DNA from 3 places in the Paenarthrobacter sp. AT5 genome. Region 1 is predicted to be linked to each of the others. Evidence: predicted binding sites of a transcription regulator. Region 1 holds the regulator's gene; each other region holds the start of a gene.
The links. Region 1 encodes HrcA, which represses chaperone genes, less so after heat shock. Its sites were predicted from a motif close to TTNGCACTCGNNNNNNNCGAGTGCNAA; they were not measured.
Positions count from the first base shown of each region.

Region 1 (7,465 bases):
GTCGTACATGTGCCAAGCTGGCAAAGCAGGAAGAAACAGGAACAACACTGTACGCACTACCGGCCGCCCGGAAACGTCGGCCGCGAGGCAAGGAACCCCCATCACCAAGCCGGCAAACAACCAGCAAGGCGCGCAGCGGCGGAGAAAATCCGCAGTAGCGGCGCCTGCGATGCTTGCTGTCCTATTGCTGACGGGCTGCATAGCCAACGGCGGCAACACACCGGCCACCTCGGGACCTCCCATCAGCGTCCAGGACGCTCCCGCGAGCAATGCCCCCCTTGAGACAACCCAGGCTTCGACCAAAATTCCCGTCTATTGGATCGGGCGCAGCAAGGACAACGTCTACCTGTACCGAGAGTTCAGGGACATCTCCGGCGATGAGAACCCGGTGACCACGGCGCTTCGGATCATGATGGCGCAGAAGCCCTTGGACCACGACTTCTTCACGCCATGGCAGGACCCCGGGAGCCTGGCCACTTCCATCTCCGGCAAGAACGTCATCACAGTGGACATCTCCCGGGATGCGTTCAACGCCAACCTCGACGCCGGGATGGCCCAAAGAGCCGTACAGCAGCTGGTCTACACGGCGTCGGCGGCGGCGTCCTCCTCGGGCCTGATCAACTCGGGCCAGCAAATCCAGGTAGTCATCCTGGTGGACGGGCACACGGACTTCATGGCGTTCGGGCAGGTGAAGCTGGGCCAGCCCATGGCACGTGATGCCTCACTGGTGGCGCCGCTGTGGATCATCGATCCTCAGGAAGATGCCTCGGTGCCCGCGGGTGCGGTGAAGTTCAACGGGCGCAGCACCGACAGTTCAAAGCCCGTGAACTGGCAGATCCTCCAGGACAACGGCTCCGGAACGCGGACCAGCAAGCTTACCGGCCAGGCGAAGCCAACCGGAGATCCCGGACAATACGGGGTTTTCTCCTTCGGGGCCACGCTGAAGCCCGGCAAGTATGAACTCCGGGTTGTTCAGGTGGATGAATCCGGCCGCGCAGACGAGACCACCCTGGACACCCGCCTCTTCAAGGTCGAGTGAGCCCTGGCCCGGGCGGTTGGGCCGGTCCGCCGTCTGCTAACGCCAGCGGCCCAGAATATCGCTCAACAGAACGACGGCGGCCGGTCCGGCCGTTGACGATCGCAACACGTGGTGCCCCAAAAGCGCCGTCACCGCGCCGGCATCACTGAGCCTGGTCACCTCACGGGGAGCCATCCCACCCTCTGGACCGACGATCAGGAGGACTTCCCTCGCGGCGTCCGGGCCGCTGTTCGAGAGGAACCCGGCCTCCTCAATCACCGAACGCAGGGAGTTCTTGGCGTCCTCGTGGAGGATCACCGCCAAATCCGCCGCGGCGGCCGCTTTGGCCAACGCTGTAGTGTCCACCAGGTCCCTGACTTCAGGAATCCAGGCCCGGCGTGCTTGTTTCGCTGCTGCAGTCACCACGGACTGCCACTTCGCGTGCGCTTTCGCGGCGCGATCGCCCTTCCACCGCACAATGGAGCGCTCCGCCTGCCAGGGGATCACAGCATCAATGCCGAGCTCGGTAGCCGTTTCGATGGCGAGTTCGTCGCGGTCTCCTTTGGCAAGCGCCTGCACGAGCACCAACCGGACAGCGGGACGTTCCTCAAAGGCTACTTCTTCCGCAACCACGGACAGCGAGCCTTGCCCTGCCTCGGAGACCCTACCCGTCAGCCTGGCACCTTCACCGTCGGAAATATCCACCGGTTCGCCCGCGGACAGACGCTTCACTGTCACGGCGTGCCGCGCCTCCGGGCCCTCCAGGACAAAGACGGAACCAGACACCAATCCGCCAAGGCTGCCGGCGGGGGCGAAGAATACGGGGTTGCTCACCGCTACAGGTTACCGAGCTTGTCCCGCAGCTTGGCGAACATCCCGCCGCTGGCAACGAGCTTCCCGTCCGTGAACTGTTCTCCGCGGAGTTTGGCGAGTTGACGGAGCAGGTCTTCCTGGGCGGCGTCCAGCTTGGTTGGCGTCTCCACGTGCAGGTGCACTTTGAGGTCGCCGCGGCCGTAACCGCGAAGATGCGTCACGCCGAGCCCGCGCAGGGTGATGATCTCGCCGGACTGCGTACCGGCCTTCACATCGATCTCCTGCGGACCGTCGAAGGTCTCCAGGGTCAACTCCGTGCCTAGTGCGGCTGCAGTCATGGGAACACTTAGCGTGGCGTGGAGATCGTCCCCTTCGCGGATATAGGTGGAATCGCTGTTGACGCGGATCTCCACGTACAGGTCGCCTGCCGGACCACCGGCGGGGCCTGCCTCGCCCTGGCCGGACAGCTGGATACGGGTCCCCGTGGCCACACCGGCGGGCACTTTGATGGTGAGGGACCGGCGGCTGCGGATCCTGCCCTGGCCGCTGCACTCGTTGCAGGGATCCTTGATGATGGTGCCGAATCCTTCACAGGATCCGCAGGGCGCGGTGGTCATGACCTGACCCAGAATGGAGCGCACAGCGCGCTGGACCTGGCCACTGCCGCCACAAATGTCACAGCGTTCCGGGTGGGTACCCGGACGGCAGCAGCTGCCGTCACAGGTGGGGCACACAACAGCGGTGTCCACTTCGAGCTTCTTGTTGACGCCGAACACGGCGTCCTTGAGATCAATGCGCACGCTGATGAGGGCGTCCTGGCCACGGCGCACGCGGGACGCGGGCCCTCCGTGACCCCCGCCCCCGCCAAAGAAGGTGTCGAAAATGTCCTGGAAGGCAAAGCCTTGCCCGGAATAGCCGCCGCCGAAGCCGTTGTCCGTTCCGTTTTCATTGCCCGTGGCGTCGTACACCCTGCGTTTTTGCGGGTCTGACAGGACTTCGTAAGCGTGGGTCACGGCCTTGAAGCGTTCGGCGACATCCTCCCCCGGATTTACATCCGGGTGGAGCTTGCGCGCCAACTTGCGGTACGCCTTTTTGATCTCTTCCCCGGTGGCTTCCGGCGAGACTCCCAAAACGTCATAGTGGCTGCTCAAAGTCGGTATCTCTTCCTTGTTGTACTGCGGTCTTTGGTGACGGCCGGTTTCAGCCGCCGAGAATTCGGGAAAGGTAGCGCGCTACGGCGCGGACTGCCGCCATGGTGGTGGGGTAGTCCATACGGGTGGGACCGAGGACTCCAACCTTGGCGCCGGAACCGTAACCGGTAGCCACCACGGAGGCCTCGGCCAACCCGTCGTAGGGATTTTCCCGGCCGATGCCCACTGTCACGCCGCGCGGATCATCCCCCATGTCCGACAACAACCGGAGCATGACAACTTGTTCCTCAAGGGCCTCCAGCACCGGCCCTATGCTCAGGGGGAAGTCCACGTTGGAACGGGCGAGGTTGGCCGTGCCGGCCATCAGGATCCGCTCTTCCTTACTGGTATCGCTGAGGGCCTGGAGTCCGTTGGCCAGCATCTGGGCCAGTCCCCGCAGCTCCGGCGGGCACAGCGCCACCACGGACGGCAAGACCTGCGGAAGGAGGTCCATCTGCGTGCCGGCGATGCTGCCCAGGAACCGTGAACGCAGCGCCATGAGGGCCTCGTTGGCAACGTCGGCACCGGCATCGATGACCTTCTGCCCAACGCTTCCAGTGTCGGCAATCAGCACCACGAGCACTTGCTTTGGCCCGAGGAGGACGAACTCAACATGGCGCACCACGGCGCGCTTGGAGTGCGGATACTGCACGACGGCTACCTGGTTGGTCAGCTGCGACAGGAGCCTCACGGTCCGCTCAAGGATGTCGTCCATATCATCCGGCCCCTCAAGCAGGGAGTGGATGGCACGACGCTCAGCGGCCGACAAGGGCTTTACCTGGGAGATCCGGTCGACGAACAGGCGGTAGCCCTTGTCCGTCGGAATACGGCCGGCGCTGGTGTGTGGCGCTGCGATCAGCCCCTCTTCTTCAAGCACCGCCATGTCGTTGCGGATGGTCGCACTGGATACGCCCAGGTGGTGGCGTTCTACCAGGGCCTTGGAACCAACAGGCTCCCGCGAATGTACGTAGTCCTCAACAATGGCACGCAGCACTTCGAGTTTGCGTGGCTCACTCATTCCAACACCTCCTGACAGACCATCCGGCCCATGCACTGATGCACGAGGGACCTTCAGCTGACCCTTTTGCTTAGCACTCGACATGCCCAAGTGCTAACAAGTCTAGTATGAGCCACCGCGTTGCTAGCATTGAAACCGCCCGCGCAGACATCCATGGCAGGCCTGGCGGCGACTGCGGCCCGGCAGCCGTCCAAGCCCGAAGAGGTAGGTCATTCCTTGGCTTATGACACCTGGGGTCCACAGGACCTGACCGCTCCTGCCCAACAGCGGCTCCCGGAGGTACCCGTGCAGCGCGGGATGGTGCTGGAGGATGCCCAATCCGGTTGGGTGGGTGCGGTCACCCGCGTGGAAAAGTCCGGCGGGATGCACATCGTGGCCCTCGAAGACCGGCGCGGAAAAACCAAGTCCTTCCAGCTGGGCTTCGGCTTCCTGCTGGAAGGTCAGCCCATCCGGCTCCTGCCTCCCGCGCCCAAGGCGCCCGCCACTGCAGCCTCCCCCACCCGGACAGCTTCGGGTTCCGTGCGCGTCAGTGGCCAACGGGCCCAGGTGGCCAAAGCGAGCCGCATCTGGGTGGAGGGCAAGCACGATGCGGAACTCGTGGAAAAAGTATGGGGTGACGACCTCCGCGTGGAGGGCATCGTCGTCGAGCCCCTGCACGGGGTGGATGACCTCAAAGCCGCGATAGCAGCCTTCAACCCCGGCCCGGGGCGCAAACTGGGAATCCTCGTGGACCACCTCGTAGCCGGCTCCAAGGAATCGCGGATCGCCGCCGAAGCGATGACCTTGCCGGGCGCTGCCCGTAACGTCCTGATCGTGGGACACCCCTACGTGGATGTCTGGCAGGCGATCCGGCCCAAGGTCCTTGGCATCGCCCAATGGCCCGATGTTCCCCGCGGTACGGACTGGAAGACGGGGATCCTGCGCGCTTTTGGCTGGCCGCACGAGACTGCGGAGGACATCGGAATCGGCTGGCAGCGCCTTTTGGGCGCGGTCCGCACCTACGCCGACCTTGAAGCCTCCCTCCTGGGCCGCGTCGAGGAAGTCATCGACTTCCTCACCGCGCCCTGACTCCAGCGCCCGGGCGTCCGACGGCGGCGGGCGGCGGGTTGGTCCCGGAACAGCCCCGGACCCTATATTCTGGGACAGCAACACCGCAGCATTTTTTATAGCAAAGGGAACCAACGTGTCAGAGAACGCCCCAGAAGAACCGGGCAGGGCCGCAGGTCAGCCCCAGTACCATGGCGCGCCTGCAAACGCACTCCCTCTCACAGCCAGCGAGGACCGCCAGTGGGCAACCCTGGCGCACTTCGGTGGAATCCTCGGGTGCCTGCCCTCGCTGCTGATTTACTTGATTTTCCGCGACAGGGGTCCCTTTACAGCGCAGGAATCCAAGGAAGCGCTCAACTTCACGCTGCCGCCCACCATTGCAGCGGCCGTAGCGAACATCCTCGTACTGCTACCGGTTGTAGGGAACATCTTTGCCGTCATCGCCACGGCAATCTGGGTGGCACTCACGTGCTTCTCCGTCTCCGCCGGCATCCGCGTGAACCACGGCCAGCCGCACCGCTACCGCCTCAACCTTCGCTGGATCAAGTAGCGGCGACGCCGATCTTTCCGCAGGGCCGATCTTTCCGTAAGTCAGTCCGGCAGGATGCGCCGCACTACCGCATCGGCCAACAAACGTCCCTTAAGGGTCAGCACCAAGCGACCCTGGAAGGCCGCAGCAGGTTCGGCCAGGCCATCGGCTATCAAACCCGCCACAGCACGCCTGCCGTCCTTGTCCAAGCCGTCTATTGCCAGGCCTGACACAAGCCGCGCCTCCAGCATGATCCGCTCCACGTCCCGTGTTCCGGCGTCGAGCGTTTCCCTGCCCGCAGCCGGAGATTCTCCGGCCACCAGGCGGGAAGCATAGGCAGCGGGGTGCTTCACGTTCCACCACCGGACGCCACCCACATGGGAATGCGCTCCGGGGCCGATACCCCACCAGTCGTCGCCGCGCCAATATGCCAGGTTGTGGCGGCAGGCCTGCTCAGGTGTCCTGGCCCAGTTGCTGACCTCATACCAGCCCAGGCCGGCTTCCGAGATCAGCTGGTCGGCAAGTTCATACTTGGCCGCGTGGTCGTCGTCGTCGATGCCGGGCACCTCGCCACGGCGGATCTGGGCGGCAAGCTTGGTCCCCTCCTCCACGATCAAGGCGTAGGCGCTGATGTGGTCGGGCTCGTAGGAGAGCGCGGTCTCCAACGACTCCCGCCAGTCGGCCATGGACTCCCCCGGCGTCCCGTAAATCAGGTCCAGGCTGACGGCCAGCCCTGCTTCCCGGGCCCACTGGACAACCTGGGGGACACGGCTTGGCGTGTGGGTCCGGTCCAGTACCTTGAGGACGTGCGGGACTGCCGACTGCATGCCAAAGGAGACGCGGGTGAAGCCGGCGTCCTTGAGGACCTGCAGCGATTCACGGGTTACCGAATCCGGGTTGGCCTCCGTGGTGACCTCAGCGCCTTCTTCCAGCCCCCAATGCCCCACTGCGGTCCGCAGGATCTCCGCGAGGTCTTCGGCCGGCAGCAGCGTGGGCGTGCCACCGCCAAAGAAAACGGTACCCATGGGACGCCGCGGCAGGCCTGAATCCTTAAGCACTTTCGCTGCGAAGTCCACCTCCGACGCTGCGGTACCTGAGTAGGCAGCTTGTGAGGCTCCCCCGCCCAGTTCCGTCGCGGTGTAGGTGTTGAAATCGCAATAGCCGCACCGCACCGCGCAGAACGGTATGTGGACGTATAAGCCGAACTTCCGGCGTCCGACGTCGGCGAGCACCTGCGACGGCAGCAAGCCGTCAGCAGGTGCCGGATCGCCCAAAGGCAGGACGCTTGGCATTTACTTCTTTGCCTTGTCCTTCGACTCGTCAGTGGTGAGGGCAGCGATGAAGGCTTCCTGCGGCACCTCGACGCGGCCCACCATCTTCATGCGCTTCTTGCCTTCCTTCTGCTTTTCCAGCAGTTTGCGTTTACGGGTGATGTCACCGCCGTAGCACTTGGCAAGAACGTCTTTGCGGATGGCCCGGATGCTCTCGCGGGCGATGATGCGGGAGCCAATGGCAGCCTGGATGGGCACCTCGAACTGCTGCCGCGGAATGAGCTCGCGGAGCTTCCCGGTCATCATCACACCATAGGAATAGGCCTTGTCGCGGTGCGTGATGGCACTGAACGCGTCCACTTGTTCACCTTGAAGCAGGATGTCGACCTTGACGAGGTCGGCCACTTGCTCGCCGTCGGCCTTCCAGTCCAGCGAGGCGTACCCGCGCGTCTTGGACTTCAGGAGATCGAAGAAGTCGAACACGATCTCGGCCAGCGGGATCCAGTAACGGAGTTCGACACGGTCCTCGGACAGGTAGTCCATGCCCTTCATCTGACCGCGGCGGCTCTGGCACAGCTC
Region 1 covers NZ_CP136441.1:2,653,221-2,660,685, forward strand. Annotated here, with positions in the region: gene RI444_RS12190 (GerMN domain-containing protein) at 170-1,039, shown strand; gene RI444_RS12195 (16S rRNA (uracil(1498)-N(3))-methyltransferase) at 1,076-1,852, opposite strand; gene dnaJ (molecular chaperone DnaJ) at 1,855-2,982, opposite strand; gene hrcA (heat-inducible transcriptional repressor HrcA) at 3,032-4,039, opposite strand; gene RI444_RS12210 (DUF3097 domain-containing protein) at 4,256-5,107, shown strand; gene RI444_RS12215 (DUF4870 domain-containing protein) at 5,223-5,636, shown strand; gene hemW (radical SAM family heme chaperone HemW) at 5,678-6,907, opposite strand; gene lepA (translation elongation factor 4) at 6,908-7,465, opposite strand, start outside.

Region 2 (7,465 bases), 520 kb from region 1:
AGCTGCCGGTGCCGACGTGGTGATCAACAACCTCGCCGAACTGGACCTGGGCCTCGTGATGCGGGATCCGTGGCTGCTGATCTACGAAGGCATGGATCCTGAGCATGAGGGCCACCGCGAAGCCCTGACCACCCTCGGCAACGGATACATGGGGATACGGGGAGCCGTCAGTGAAAACCGCAGGCCCGGCCGCTATGCCGGAACGTATCTGGCCGGTGTGTATAACAGGGTTTGGTCCACGATAGGCGAAGGAACCGTCGCGGAAGAGCACATGGTCAACCTGCCCGACTGCCTGCCCCTGGACCTGCGCCTGGAAGGCACCCCATGGTGGTCCGGGGGCGGCCTGGAGATCCTCCATGAACGCCGCGTCCTCAATATGGAAAAGGCGGTCCTGACCCGGCATCTCCTGCTGGAAGCGCCGGACGGGAGGCATCTCCACCTGGAAGAAACGAGGTTCGTGTCCATGGACACCCGGCACATCCTGGCTATCCGGACACGGCTCACACCCCGCGACTGGAGCGCGCTTCTGGATATCACCACCGGGGGCAATTGCCTGGTCCGCAACAGCAACCTTCCCGAGCCCCCGCTGAGTTCCCAGGTCCATCTGATCGACAGGACCATACCGCCATCCCGCGACGCCGGCCCGGTCCTGGCCGCGGAGGTGGAGACCACCCAAAGCCAGGTGCGCGTGGCCATTGCGGCGGCAGTTGACGTCTCCGGGTCCACCGGAGTGACCGAAAGCCGGGCGGGTTTCCACTTCCGGAGCTTCCAGGTCCGGTCCTCGGAGGAAAACCCCGTCACAGTGGACCGGATCATTGCGATCTCGACGTCCAGGGACCGGGCAGCCTCGTCGGCAGCTACGTCCGCTGCCGCTGCGTTGGCAGGTTCCGGGGGCGACTTCGAAGAACTGTTGCGCCGGCACAAAGCGTCCTGGCGGCGTGTCCTTCGGCCGTTCAAGGTGGAGCTTGATGCGCCCGTGCAGGTTCAGCTGGTGCTGAACCTGCACTTGTTCCACCTCCTGCAGACCTTGACTCCGCACACGGCCGAACTCGACGTCGGTGTTCCCGCCCGTGGACTGCACGGCGAGGGATACCGCGGCCACGTGTTTTGGGACGAGCTGTTTGTCCTCCCGGTCCTGAACCCGCGCATGCCCGAGGTTTCCAAAGCCCTCTTGGACTACCGTTGGCGGCGGCTGCCCGCCGCCCGTCGGGCCGCCGTCGCAAAGGGCTTGTCCGGTGCGCTGTTTCCGTGGCAGAGCGGCAGCGACGGCACGGAAGAAACACCGGATTGGCTTTACAACCCGCGCTCAGGGCAGTGGGTGCCGGATTATTCGCACCTGCAGGTCCACGCCGGACTCGCAGTGGCGTTCAACGCCTGGCAGTACTTCGAATCCACCAACGACGTCCCGTGGTTGCTGGGACACGGCGCAGAGCTGCTCATAGACGTGGCACGCTGTTTTGCCTCCCTGGCCGTCCACGATCCCGGTCATCGCCGGTACCACATCCGCGGAGTGGCTGGCCCGGATGAATACCACACCTGGTTGCCCGGGCGGGATGTTCCCGGCCTGGACGACAACGCTTACACGAACGTCATGGCGGCGTGGGTTTGTGGCGAGGCCGCCGACGTCACTTCAATGTTCCCGGGCCACGAACAGGAGGAACTGCTGGAACGGCTGGGTGTCGGCAAACGCGAGCGGGCGCACTGGCGCAGGCTCTCCCGGGCCATGTATGTGCCGTTCAACAAAGACGGCCTGATCAGCCAGTTCGAAGGGTACGATCTTTTGCGGGAGCTGGACTGGGATGGCTACCGGCAAGAGTACGACAACATAGAGCGGCTGGACCTGATACTGGGGGCGGAAGGCGATGACGTCAACCGATACAAGCTCTCCAAGCAGGCGGACGTCCTCATGTTGCCGTACTTGCTGGGTGGTTCCGGCCTCATCGCGATGCTCCACCAACTGGGTTACCGCATGACCGAGGCACAGCTGGCGCGGACCGTTGAGTACTACCTCGCCAGGACAGCGCACGGCTCGACACTGAGCAGGGTGGCGCACGCTTCCGTCCTGGCTGCCTTGGACCCTGACGGCGCGTGGGAAAGCTACCGCGAAGCAGTCGACGCGGACTTGGATGACACCCAGCACGGAACGACCAAAGCCGGTATCCACCTGGGTGCGATGGCGGGCACGGTGGACGTCATCCAAAGAAGTTTCGCGGGGCTGCGGATGGACCGTTCAGGAATCACCTTCACCCCCAATTTGCCGCACGGACTCAACGCCGTGTCCTTCACGGTGAAGACCCAGGGACACTGGCTGGACATCGAACTGACCACAGAACGGATCCGGGTCACGTCCTCTCCCGGCAGCGCTCCTCCGCTCCGGATCCAGGTCCGCGACCAAATACTGATGCTGCCGGCAGGGGAGAGCCGGAGTGGGGCGCAACGCCGGCTGGATTGCCCTTCATGCAGGCATGGCCGCCGGAGCGCACGCCATTTTGATCCCGGAACGCCGGGTGAGCCTGGAGCAGGCAGCGGCGTGGGTCCTGTCAGCCCGGAACCGGGGCAGGGCGCCACTGGTGGTGGTGGCAGAGGCCTACGTTCCAGCAGGCCAGGATGCTCCCTACTTCCCGCGCGGACTCGATACCTTTGGCCGTCCGCGCCTGGGCGGCATCGGATACCTCTTGGAGGAACAGCTCCAGGAACTGACGGGAATCGAATGCAGGGCCACGGTCCTGGGTCACATCCAGCGGGGTGGGGCGCCCACGGCATTCGACAGGGTCCTGGCAACGCGGTTGGGAATGGCTGCCGTCCGTGCAGCATCCAAGGGGGAGTGGGGCGTGATGGTTTCCTCGCGGGGCACGGACATCACCACTGTTGCCCTTGCTGCCGCGATTGGTGAGTTGCACACGGTCCCGGAAGACCGGTATTTGGAGGCCGAAATGCTGTTTGGGTGACCTGCCCCTGCTGCCCTGCTGCCCTACTGTCGAGCGTCAGGCGAGGGAGAGGAACAGCTTCTCCAGCTCTTTCCTGTCCATCGTTTGGTCCTCCTGGATGATGCACTGCTCCAGGCCCGTGGCGATGATGGCGAAGCCGGCCCGGTCCAGCGCCTTCGAAACTGCGGCGAGCTGGGTGACAACATCTTTGCAGTCACGGCCTTCTTCCAACATGCGGGTGACGGCGGCGAGCTGCCCCTGTGCGCGCTTGAGGCGGTTGATCACAGGCGTGAGTTCGGTGGGGTTCAGTTCCATGAGGGTGCTCCATCGGTGGGTTGCTGCCCTCCATGGTATACCCCCATGGGTGTACTGATAGCGGCGGCTGGCGACAGGCCGGGCAGGTGCCGTTCCATCCGCACCTGCCCGCAGCACGTTCTCAACTCCTGGTGATGGGAACCTTCGAGGGCGAAACTGCCGCTGTCTTTTCCGGGATGGGTGCCCGTACTTCGAGGACGCCGTCCTTGTAGGAAGCGGTCACGTCGCCTTCCTTCACGCCGTCCGGCAAAGGTATGCGGCGGACAAAGGAGCCATACCGGAACTCCGAGCGGTAGCTGTCCTTTTCCTTGTGCTCCTTCTTTTCCTGGCGTTCGGCCCGGATGGTCAGGCCGCCGTCGGAGACGGTGATTTCCGCGTCCTTTTCCGGGTCGATGCCGGGAAGTTCGGCACGGATCACCAACGTATTCCCGTCAACCACTTCCTCGACTTTGATCCCCCCGGCGCTGCTGTCGCCGTCGAACAATCTCTCGATAAGCTCCATCGGTGAGCGACGCGCATCAAGCCATTTCGTCAGCTCGGTCATGCCAGCCTCCATCTCTTATCAGCCGCGGAACCTTTCCCGGCAGTACCAGCTTTTCGCCTTGGCAACGCGGCTTCCAGAGTCCAAAGTCCCCGCCCGCGCCGGGGTCTTCCGGCCCTTACCCTGCGCCGGGGACTGCTGCAGGATGGGGACATGCCCGCGGAATTGCCGGGTGCAGGGAGGAGTCAGTGATGGGTGGACGGGTCAACCCGGAGTCGGAGCCCCAACGGCCCAACGACGGCCAGGGAAAAGGGCGTTCCCGCAAGAGGCTGACGGGTCTCCCGCTCCAAGGCAGCCCCTTGGTCCAAAGGATGCTCCGCATCGGCAAACGCCGGGAGGCCGCGGAAGAAAAGCTGGAGCGCCGGCTGGGTGGAGAGGACACGGAGTCTCATACCTGACGTTGCCCCGGGTCCCCACAAGCCGGATCGTCCCCCCACGCCGGACCGCCAACCCAACCCGCCGGGCCGTCCACGGCGTCGCCTCGGTGGATCTGTCACCGCATCTTCAGAACCGCAGCGCCGGTGACGCGGTCGTTGGCCAGATCCTCCAACGCACGGTCCGTTTCCGTGAAGTCGTAGGTGGTGACGGTTGGGGCCAGTCCGATCTCCGCGGCCAGGGCCAGGAAAGCGGTGCCGTCGGCCCGGGTATTGGCGGTGACGCTGCGGATCTGCCGTTCATAGAAGAGTTCGTTCTGGTAATTGAGGGACGGGATGTCCGTGAGGTGGATGCCGGCAATGGCCAAGGTTCCGCCGCGATCCAACGCCCGCAGGGCGACCGGAACCAGATCGCCCACGGGAGCAAAAAGAATGGCTGAGTCCAGGGGGACCGGCGGAGCATCGTAGGCGTCGCCGGCATAAACCGCTCCGAGGCTGAGGGCCAGGTCCCGGGCTTGTGCGGAACGGGTCATGACGTAGACCGACGCGCCTTGGCTGATGGCGATTTGGGCCGTCAAGTGGGCGGAGCCGCCGAAGCCATAGATGCCCAGCCTCCCTCCCGGCGGTAGCGCAGCCCGTTCCAGGGCCCTGTAGCCAATGATCCCCGAGCACAGGAGCGGTGCCGCTTGTTCGTTGGTGAAGCGCGCAGGCAAGGCATAAGCGAAGTCCTCATTCACCGTCATGTGGTCGGCAAAGCCGCCGTCACGGTCCCACCCCGTGAATCGGGGCGCCAGGCAGAGATTCTCCTGGCCGCGCCGGCAGTGGGGGCAGTGGCCACAGGTCTGGCCGAGCCAAGCGACACCGATTTTGTCCCCGCGGGAGAAGCGGCCCCCGCTGAAACTTTCCATGACCGTCCCTACGGCCTCGTGGCCGGGGATCACCCCGGCGTGGCGGGGCGGAAGGTCGCCCTCGGCGAGATGGAGGTCGGTGCGGCAGACACCGCACACGTCCACGCGCAGCAGTACCTCGCCCGGCCCGGGCCGCGGGTCCTCGCGTTCGCCCATCCTTAAAGGCTTGTCCGCTATCTTCCCCGGCACATCAACCCACCATGCACGCATGACTCTTCCTCGTCGTCGGATATCAGGAGGCTCGCACGGACCCTTCCCGCCTTCCAGAGGCGAAAGTCACGTCTGCACCGTGGTAGCCACGCGTGACGTATCGTCCCACAAGCTCGACGGCGGCACTTGCCGCCAGTGCCGTCAGCACCGAGACCAGCAACAGGTCAGGCGGAGGCCATTCGAGCAGGAAGAACCCGCGGACGAAATCAAGGCCCATCACCGCTGCCATCCCCACATAGCATCCCGCCAGGACCAGTACCTTCGTTGCGTTCAGGGGCCGGGCAGTCACAGCCAGGATCCACGATCCGATGATGGTCAAGGTGATGGTGGTGGCCGAGCGGCTTGTCAGGACACTGTGATCGCCGCTGAGGGACGCATAGGTGTTGACCCCAAGAATGGCAGTGGCCGTGATGACTCCTGCCGGGATCGCGAAGGACAGGGAACGCTTCAGAAAGCCCGGGACGTAGCGACGACTGCTGGGCAGGAGGGCCAGGAAGAACGCCGGCAATCCAATGGTCAAGCCATCGACGGCGGACAACTGGCGGGGGAGGAAAGGATACGGCTGCAGCAACAATCCGCAGGCCACGGCCAGGACCATGGCGTAGGCGGTCTTGCTGAGGAAGAGCATCGATACCCGTTCCATGTTGTTGATAGCCCTGCGCCCTTCGGCCACAATGCCCGGCAGGCGGCTGAAGCGTCCATCGAGCAGGACCAGCCGTGCCACGGCTTTGGTTGCCGGGGCTGCCGTGTCAATCGCGATGCCCAGGTCGGCAACCTTGAGTGCGGGGATGTCATTGACGCCGTCGCCCGTCATGGCAACGGTGTGGCCTTTTCGTTGAAGGGCCTGGATCAGGTCCTTCTTCTGGTGGGGGCCTACCCGGCCGAACACCGCATTGTCCTGGACGCAGGATGCCAGGGCTTCAGGATCCGCGGGAAGTGTTGTGGCGTCACAGGCAGGGCGGCCACCCAGTCCCAACCTCCCGGCCAGTAGCCCCACTGTCCGGGGATCGTCGCCGGAAAAGATTTTGATCTGCACCCCCTGTTCCCGGAAGTAGTCCAGCGTGGCTGAGGCGTCCTTCCGTATCGATTCCCGAAACGTGACGAGCAGCACCGGTGAAGCGCCGGCGGGAGAAGGAATCCCGCCGGTACTCCCGGCGTCGTTTCCTGCAGCGAGTACCAGAGCCAGGGTTCGGAGACCGGAGGAGGCCAAGGCGGAAGCGCGCCCACGCGCCTCTTCAGCCGTGCCAAGAACAACCCCGGGGGCGCCCAGGAGCCACGTCCGGGGGTCTCCTGAGGCGCCGGCGAGCGTGACGGAGCTCCAGCGCCGCGCAGGGTCGAAAGGTACCGAGGCCAGGGGAGGTTGTGCACTTCGCGGAGGAAAGGCGGCCTTCAAGGCGCTGGCGGTCGCGTCTGTATGCTGGGTGGCACCGAAGCATTCCAGGGCATCCCGCCACTCCGGAAATTCTTCTTCCGGTCCGAGCAGATGAACTGCGTCGAAAACCATCCGGCCGTCCGTCAGCGTCCCGGTCTTATCCAGGCACAGGACGTCAACCCTCGCCAAGACCTCCACGGCGGCCAGTTCCTGGACGATGACCCGCAGCCTGGCCAACCGGATCGCCCCGACGGCGAACGCCACGCTGGTCAGCAGGACCAGGCCCAAGGGGATCATCGCGATGGTGCTGGCCACGGCCGGCACCACGCCTTCCTTCCAGTCGCCGGACGCGAGCGCCGCGTTCCATCCGCCGTGCTGGATCATTTGGGAATTGAGGACCAGTGCAGACAACGGAAGGACCAGCCATGCAATGACTTTCAGGACCTTGTTGATTCCGGAGCGGATCTCGGAGGTCACGAGCGAGAAGCGTTTGGCTTCCGTCGCGATGCGTTGGGCGAAGGTTTCAAGGCCCACGGTGGTGATCCGGGCGAACCCCGATCCGGACACCACCAATGAACCCGACAGCAGGACCTGGCCTGCACTCTTCCGGACGGGTTCGGATTCTCCCGTCAGAAGTGATTCGTCGACGTCGAGGCTGCCGTCGCCAAGGCTGACGGCGTCGGCAGACAACTGGTCCCCGGCGCCCAAAACCACAATGTCGTCCTTGACGAGGTCCCGTCCCGGGATCACTTGTTCCGTCCCGTCCCGGAGCACAGTTGCCGGCGCACTGTGCAGGATGGCCAAACGGTCCAGGGCCC
Region 2 covers NZ_CP136441.1:2,133,144-2,140,608, forward strand. Annotated here, with positions in the region: partial or broken gene RI444_RS09785 (HAD-IA family hydrolase) at 1-2,338, shown strand, start outside; partial or broken gene RI444_RS09790 (6-phosphofructokinase) at 2,427-2,948, shown strand; gene RI444_RS09795 (metal-sensitive transcriptional regulator) at 2,985-3,242, opposite strand; gene RI444_RS09800 (Hsp20/alpha crystallin family protein) at 3,364-3,786, opposite strand; gene RI444_RS09805 (hypothetical protein) at 3,975-4,181, shown strand; gene RI444_RS09810 (zinc-dependent alcohol dehydrogenase family protein) at 4,277-5,221, opposite strand; gene RI444_RS09815 (HAD-IC family P-type ATPase) at 5,298-7,465, opposite strand, start outside.
Region 2: a site for HrcA is predicted at 3,845-3,871, ahead of RI444_RS09800 (Hsp20/alpha crystallin family protein). Genes of this name have one in related genera too.

Region 3 (7,465 bases), 1.7 Mb from region 1:
ATGACATATTGGCTGTCGCAGAGAATCCGCAGCTCTTCGTGCGGAATGTGGGCGGTGGAACGGAAGAGGTCCAGCACCGCCATCAGTTCGCCCATGTTGTTGGTTCCGTGGGGCCATCCACCGGCGCGCCAACAGGAGTCGTCAACATACCAGGCCCATCCGGCCGGCCCGGGATTACCGAGGGCAGAACCATCGGCGGCAGCAATAATCGTCATGCAATCAATCCTGCCAGACCTCACAGACACTGAAGCCGCGTCACTCCTCCATCGTGACCGCGGGAACCCTGCCAACTCGCCGCAATTTTCCCCACGAACCCGGCGCATTCGCGGCTTTTCGCCGATCCACGCGTCAAACGAGCCCTGGCAGGAAACGCCGACGGCGGCCCCCACCCGAAGGTGAGGACCGCCGTCGTCGTTGCTAAGCGTGATGCTGCAGGACAGGAGGCTTAGAAGCCGCCCATGCCGCCCATCTCGTCGCCGCCCGGAGCCGGAGCGTTCTTCTCCGGCTTGTCAGCAACAACAGCCTCGGTGGTCAGGAAGAGACCAGCGATGGAAGCTGCGTTCTGGAGGGCCGAACGGGTGACCTTTACGGGGTCGTTGACGCCGGCAGCCAGCAGGTCTTCGTAGACGCCGGAGGCAGCGTTCAGGCCGTGGCCGGAAGGCAGGCCGCGAACCTTGTCCACAACAACGCCCGGCTCCATGCCGGCGTTGAAAGCGATCTGCTTCAGCGGTGCGTCGATGGCAACCTTGACGATGTTGGCACCCGTGGCCTCGTCACCCTGCAGGGTGAGGTTGGCGAATGCCTTGGCGCCTGCCTGGATGAGGGCAACGCCACCACCGGCAACGATGCCTTCTTCAACAGCAGCCTTCGCGTTGCGGACGGCGTCCTCAATGCGGTGCTTGCGTTCCTTGAGCTCAACTTCGGTAGCGGCACCGGCCTTGATGACTGCAACGCCGCCGGCCAGCTTGGCCAGGCGTTCCTGCAGCTTCTCGCGGTCGTAGTCGGAATCGGAGTTCTCGATCTCGGCGCGGATCTGGGCAACACGGCCGGCGATCTGCTCGGCGTCGCCAGCACCTTCAACGATGGTGGTCTCGTCCTTGGTGACAACAACCTTGCGGGCGGTGCCGAGGAGCTCCAGTCCAGCGTTCTCCAGCTTGAGGCCTACCTCTTCGGAGATGACCTGGCCACCGGTGAGGATGGCGATGTCGGCCAGCTGGGCCTTGCGGCGGTCACCGAAGCCCGGAGCCTTGACGGCAACGGACTTGAAGGTGCCACGGATCTTGTTGACGATCAGGGTGGCCAGGGCCTCGCCCTCGATGTCTTCGGCGATGATCAGCAGCGGCTTGTTGGACTGCATGACCTTCTCCAGAACCGTGACGAGTTCCTTCACGTTGGAGATCTTGGAGTTGACGATCAGGATGTACGGGTCTTCGAGGACCGTTTCCTGGCGCTCAGCGTCGGTGACGAAGTAAGCGGAGATGTAACCCTTGTCGAAGCGCATGCCCTCGGTGAGTTCCAGCTCCAGGCCGAAGGTGTTGGATTCCTCGACCGTGATGACGCCTTCCTTGCCCACCTTGTCCAGGGCTTCGGCGATCAGTGCACCGATTTCCTGGTCACCGGCGGAGATGGAAGCCGTAGCTGCGATCTCTTCCTTGGTTTCGATTTCCTTGGCGGAAGCAAGCAGTTCGCTGATAACAGCGTCCACTGCCTTCTCGATGCCGCGCTTCAGGGACAGCGGGTCGGCGCCGGCAGCAACGTTGCGCAGGCCTTCCTTGACCAGGGCCTGTGCGAGGACAGTAGCGGTGGTGGTACCGTCGCCAGCGACGTCATCCGTCTTCTTGGCAACTTCCTTGACCAGCTCAGCACCGATCTTCTCGTAAGGATCGTCCAGCTCGATCTCCTTGGCGATGGAAACACCATCGTTGGTGATCGTGGGAGCGCCCCACTTCTTTTCGAGGACGACGTTGCGTCCACGCGGGCCGAGGGTGACCTTGACGGCGTCAGCGAGGGTGTTCAGGCCCCGCTCGAGGCCGCGGCGTGCCTCTTCATCAAATGCAATGATCTTGGCCATAACGGCGGTAGTCCTTTCGGGACAGTCGTTAAGAAGGTACCTGTCAGATGGGATGCCCGCGACGGACGGCCCTTCGCTCGCGGCCTCTGTATGCCCCGCGCTCCGGACCTCACCCCATCAGGGTGTTTCTTGTTCCTCCTTGGCAGCGGCGGTAATCCCTGCTCCGCGGACGGGGCCGAAATTAGCAGTCGATGCGTAGGAGTGCTAAATCAATAATTAGCACTCGACCGTGGAGAGTGCAAGCAGGAAGGCCTCGCTGCTACCCACAGCGAGGCCCATTCAGCCGAAAGCTGAGCCGCTAGGCTACACGCACGCTTTCAGCCTGCGGCCCCTTGAGGCCTTCGCCGAGTTCGAACTCCACGCGTTGCCCCTCTTCCAAGGCGCGGTAACCGTCCATCTGGATCGCCGACCAATGGACAAAAACGTCGTCGCCGGAATCATCCACAGTGATGAAGCCGTACCCTTTTTCGGCGTTGAACCACTTGACGGTCCCCAAAGCCATAATGCCCACACTTTCACAGAAGCTGTTGCCGGCAGCCGGGATCTCCGCGCCGGAATTCATCCACTGTAACCACTGTCACGGCCGCTTCGCTGCTCCCGGCCGGTGAGGGGCTGCTTTTGTTATTGAGGCTTAACCGAGTTCTGCCGGATGGACTCCGGATCCCTGTATTTTCGGCTGTTTACTGGTAGCCGGGTCCCACTACGACGACCAGGGGCTGCTGCACGTCCGGGGACTCCACAACGGTGGTGATGCCCAGCAGGGAAGCTACGGCATCGGCGTTCGCCTTCTGCTCCGGAGCGTTGTAGAAGACCACGGACGTCTGCTGCGGAAGTCCTCCCCAGTTTCCCACCGCGCCCAGAGCCCAGCCGTCTCCCTGAACCAACCCGGCGACGCGGCTGGCCAGCCCGGCGGTGGCAGTGCCGTTGTAAACAGCCACTGCGGTGGTCTTGTCCACAGGAGCCGGTGATGGCGTTGCAGACGGCGACTCCGAGGCAGTCGTGTCCGGAGTGGGTTCGCCCGAAGCGATAGGCGCGCTCTCCGACGTCGTGGGTGTTGCCGAAGGTGCCGCCTCGCTCTGCTGTGCGGCCGGCGTCGAGGTGCTGGAAGATGCCGGGGGCGCCACGATGCCCAGCCGCGGAAGGATCAGGAACGCCACCAGGCCAAGGACCAAGGCCACGGCGCCCACAGTGAGGACCGGCCACAGAGTAGGCCGCGGCGTTTCCGTGGCGTCCCTGTGCACACCCTGACGGGACGTGTTTTGCGGAACCCGGTCGAATTCATCCTTGGCATATTTGGTCATGGTGAAGCGTTGTCCTTGCTGGTTGCTGCTGACAGTTCAGCCGTGCGAATTATGCGTCGGACCCCAAGCGACGCGCTGTGCGCGCACGTTGGCGCGACGTACGTAGTCTACGCAGTCTCTTGATCAGCATGGGATCGTGGGCCAAGGCGTCCTCGGTATCGATCAGCGCATTCAGGATCTGGTAATAGTGCGTAGCGGAGAGATCAAACAGTTCGCGGATGGCCTGTTCCTTGGCCCCGGCGTACTTCCACCACTGCCGCTCCAGGGCCAGTATCTGCTGCTCGCGCTCACTCAACGGAGAATCTTCCCGAACACCTGCGGCCAGGTCTGCAAGGGCGAAACCGGTGCCCTGCTCCGCCATCGATTCCGGCGCGGGTTCGGCCACGGCACACTCCTCAAGACGCGGGTAAGGGGATTTCCTCCTCCCCATGTTACGGGCGAATAACACCACTGTCATTCGGAAGTGCCGCGCGTCACGGGAGACAATTGCCGGGTGACTGGTGAGGAAGCGCTCTTTGACTTGGAACCTGCAAGCCCCTCGGGTCAGGGCTTTGATGAACTGTTGGACACGCCGCTGGAGGACTTGATGGCGCCGGACTGGGCGCAGGCCCTGAGCCCGGTTGAGCCGCAGCTTCGCGCGGCACTGGGCTTCGTCGCTGCGCAGGCCGGGATGGGAGCGCAGGTTCTTCCCGCCGCCGGCAATGTGCTGAGGGCTTTTCGTCAGCCGCTGGCCGACGTCAAGGTCCTGATACTGGGACAGGACCCGTACCCCACGCCGGGACACGCCGTCGGGCTTTCCTTCTCCGTCTCCCGGGAGACGCGGCCCATCCCCCGGAGCCTGGCCAATATCTACCGCGAACTCCACGACGACCTTGGGCTGCCGCCACGCGTCCACGGCGACCTCAGTGCCTGGGCGGGGCAGGGAGTGCTGCTGTTGAACCGCGTCCTCAGCGTGAATGCCGGGAACGCAGGCTCGCACCGCGGCAAGGGATGGGAAACCATCACGACGGCGGCCGTCAAGGCCGTGGTGAACCGCACCGACGCCGACGGGCAGCCTAAGCCGCTCGTGGCCGTTCTTTGGGGGAAGGACGCGGAGTCCGTGGGGCCACTGCTGAACGGGGCACCGTCTATTGTGTCCGCACATCCAAGTCCGTTGTCGGCGTCCCGCGGATTTTTTGGGTCCAAGCCCTTCAGCCGGACGAACGAGCTGCTGCGTGAACAGGGCGCCGAACCCGTCGACTGGGAACTCCCCGTCCTGTAACCCCACGCCTTTTCGCAGCTTCCTCTGGCACATCCCACCCCCTGCTGGGGATCCCTCTGGCACATCCCACCCGGTCGGGAATGGGCTCGGGGGCGGGCGGAGGCCTGCAGCGGCAGGAAAAGTACACACGGCAGGGACCGACGGCGGCACCCGGCCGATCGCCGTCGTCGAACTATCCGGCGGGGGACGTGAAAGAGCGACGCACAAAACGCGTCAGGACGTGAAAGAGCAACACAAAAAACGCGTCGGGATGTGAGAGAGCGACGCGGAAAACGCGTCAGGACGTGACAGAGCGACGCCGGGTGGTATGTAACGTTCCGCTCATCCCCAGCAAATGCACAGTGGATCAGCTTAGGCTTGCCTTATGAATGCCGCCCTTCCCGCCACTTCGTCCGCCGACCGCAAGACGCGCCCCCAAGTCAACCTGACGGTGCTGCGCAAGGAGCAGTTGTCACCGCACATGATCCGGATCATCGCGGGCGGCCCGGGATTCAAGGACTACGCGCACAACGAGTACGTGGACAGGTACGTCAAGATCGTTTTTCCGCAGCCGGGCGTCGACTACGAGCTGCCGCTGGACCTGTGGGCCATCCGGGAATCCATGCCCCGCGAGCAGTGGCCCCATACCCGGACCTACACCATCCGCTGGGTCAACCTTGAAGCGCAGGAACTTGCCATCGACTTTGTGGTCCACGGCGATGAAGGCCTCGCCGGCCCTTGGGCAGCGGCGGCTGAACCCGGTGACGCGCTGACCTTCACAGGGCCCGGGGGTGCCTACAATCCGGCACCCGACGCCGACTGGTACCTCTTTGCCGGGGATGACGCCGCGATTCCGGCGATCGCCGCGTCCATTGAGGCGCTGACACCGGAGGCGCGGGGCGTGGCGTTCCTGGAAGTAGACAGCGCCGACGACGTCCTTCAAATCACCGCCCCCGCCGGCGTCGAACTGCACTGGCTGCAGCGGAACGGGGTACTTGCCGGATCCAGCGAACTGCTGCTCGAATCCCTCCGGACCATGGAATGGCTTCCCGGACGGGTGGACGTCTTCGCTCACGGTGAGCGGGGCTACATGAAGGGCCTCCGCGAGATCTTCTTCGTGCAGCGCGGCCTGGAACGCTCCCAGGTCTCCCTGTCCGGCTATTGGGCCCAGGGTCGGGTAGAGGAAGTGTTCCAGGCCGAGAAGAAACTGCCTGTCGGCAAGATCTAGCCGACTTGCCGGCAGGACCAGCGCGACTTACCGGCGCCGCACCCTGCGCCGCTCGTTGCTGGACAGGCCCTTCGTCAAAGGTCGGGCCAGGTTGTCGCCAAGCACAATGCCGGCTGCGACGCCAAGGACAATCGCCGCCGCATTGAGCATGCCACCGGCACCCGCCAGGATGTCGCCGCCTTCGACTGTCAAGGCATACATTGACCGGAAGATCGTGAGGCCCGGCAGAAGGATCAACGCTGCCGGAACCGCGACCACCAGCTGCGGGGCGCCAAGCTTCAGGGCCACAACGCGGCCCAGCAAGCCAATGATCACCGCCGAAATGGCGGGCGACAAACGGTCGCCAAGACCGAGTTCGCCAACCCCCCACAAAACGAAGAAGCCCGCCAGCCCGACTGCCGCCGTCGGAAGTAACAGCCGCATCTGTGTCTGTTCGGTGACACCGATGGCCACCACGGCGATCGCAATGAGGATCGCCTGTCCCCACAACGGGTAGGCCGGCGGGAAAGTATTGGTGACGTCCAGGACCTGGCTGCCCATCAGGGTTCCAACCACCACAGCGACGCCGATGCCCGCCACGATCGCGCCGAAAGTCAGCAGGGTGGACAGGAAGCGGCCTGCTGCCGTGACCGGAAAGCCGTTAATCGCATCCTGTACCGACGAAACAAGCCTGCCCGTGGGGAGCAGCAGGAGGATGCCTCCGGCCACCACAATGGACGGAGCTATGTCCGCACCCGCCCAACGCAGCATCAAAGCAACAAAGGTGACCACAAAAGAACTGGCCATGGTGACGAAGAAGTCCGGAGTCCGCCAGCGAATCAGCTGGCGCGCCAGGAGGCTGATCAACATGTTGGAGGCAAAAGCCAGTGCCGAAGCTCCGGGACCACCGCCGAGCACCCCGACGAACACGGCGGCAAACACACCGAACGCCACAGTGACCATCCAGCGGGGGAAGGGCTTGGCTCTGCGTGTGATCTCGTTGAGCCGCCGAACGGCCTCGTCCCGTCCCACTCCCCCGGCGACAATATCCGAAACCAACTGGTGCACCTGGGCCAGACCCGCATAGTTATTGGTCCACGACCTCACCACACGCAACAGGGTGATGGGCGTTTGGTCCTTCGGCGCGTAGTTGATGGCCACCGACTGGTTGGTGATGTCCACCTCGACGTTCTTCAGCCCCAACGCCGCGGTCACCGCGATCATGCTCGTTTCGACCTCAAGCGCACCGGCCCCGTAACGGAACATTGCCTCGGCCAGGTGCAGTGCGAAGTCGATGGTCTTGCGCGCCGAGGCGTCGACGCCCACCACCTGGATGGTGGGGTTGGCGTAAGGGCTCCCGGCCAGGCGGTCCACGATGTTCATGGGCGCCGTTGGCGGGCTGTCACCTTGCACCAGGCGCATCAGCATCCGCTTGGCATACGCATTCTGCCGGACCTGCGAGGGCCGCAGCGGCTGGGTTTTCGGCAAGCCGTCCGTATGAGGCCTGCCGCCATTGCCCTCGGGGCGTTCAGTCATGCAGCATTCCTCCTTTGGCTTAGTTCTTCCTGAGGAACTTTCCGATCACCGGCAGTTTTGCCGGTTCCCGCAAGTTTCCCAAAACGGTCTGGGCGGCTCCTGCAAGCTTC
Region 3 covers NZ_CP136441.1:955,185-962,649, reverse strand. Annotated here, with positions in the region: gene RI444_RS04565 (ribonuclease HI family protein) at 1-215, opposite strand, end outside; gene groL (chaperonin GroEL) at 446-2,071, opposite strand; gene RI444_RS04555 (cold-shock protein) at 2,370-2,573, opposite strand; gene RI444_RS04550 (LytR C-terminal domain-containing protein) at 2,752-3,372, opposite strand; gene RI444_RS04545 (DUF3263 domain-containing protein) at 3,422-3,757, opposite strand; gene RI444_RS04540 (uracil-DNA glycosylase) at 3,866-4,633, shown strand; gene RI444_RS04535 (siderophore-interacting protein) at 4,998-5,840, shown strand; gene RI444_RS04530 (threonine/serine exporter ThrE family protein) at 5,868-7,355, opposite strand; gene RI444_RS04525 (peptidoglycan bridge formation glycyltransferase FemA/FemB family protein) at 7,375-7,465, opposite strand, start outside.
Region 3: a site for HrcA is predicted at 2,253-2,279, ahead of groL (chaperonin GroEL). Genes of this name have one in related genera too.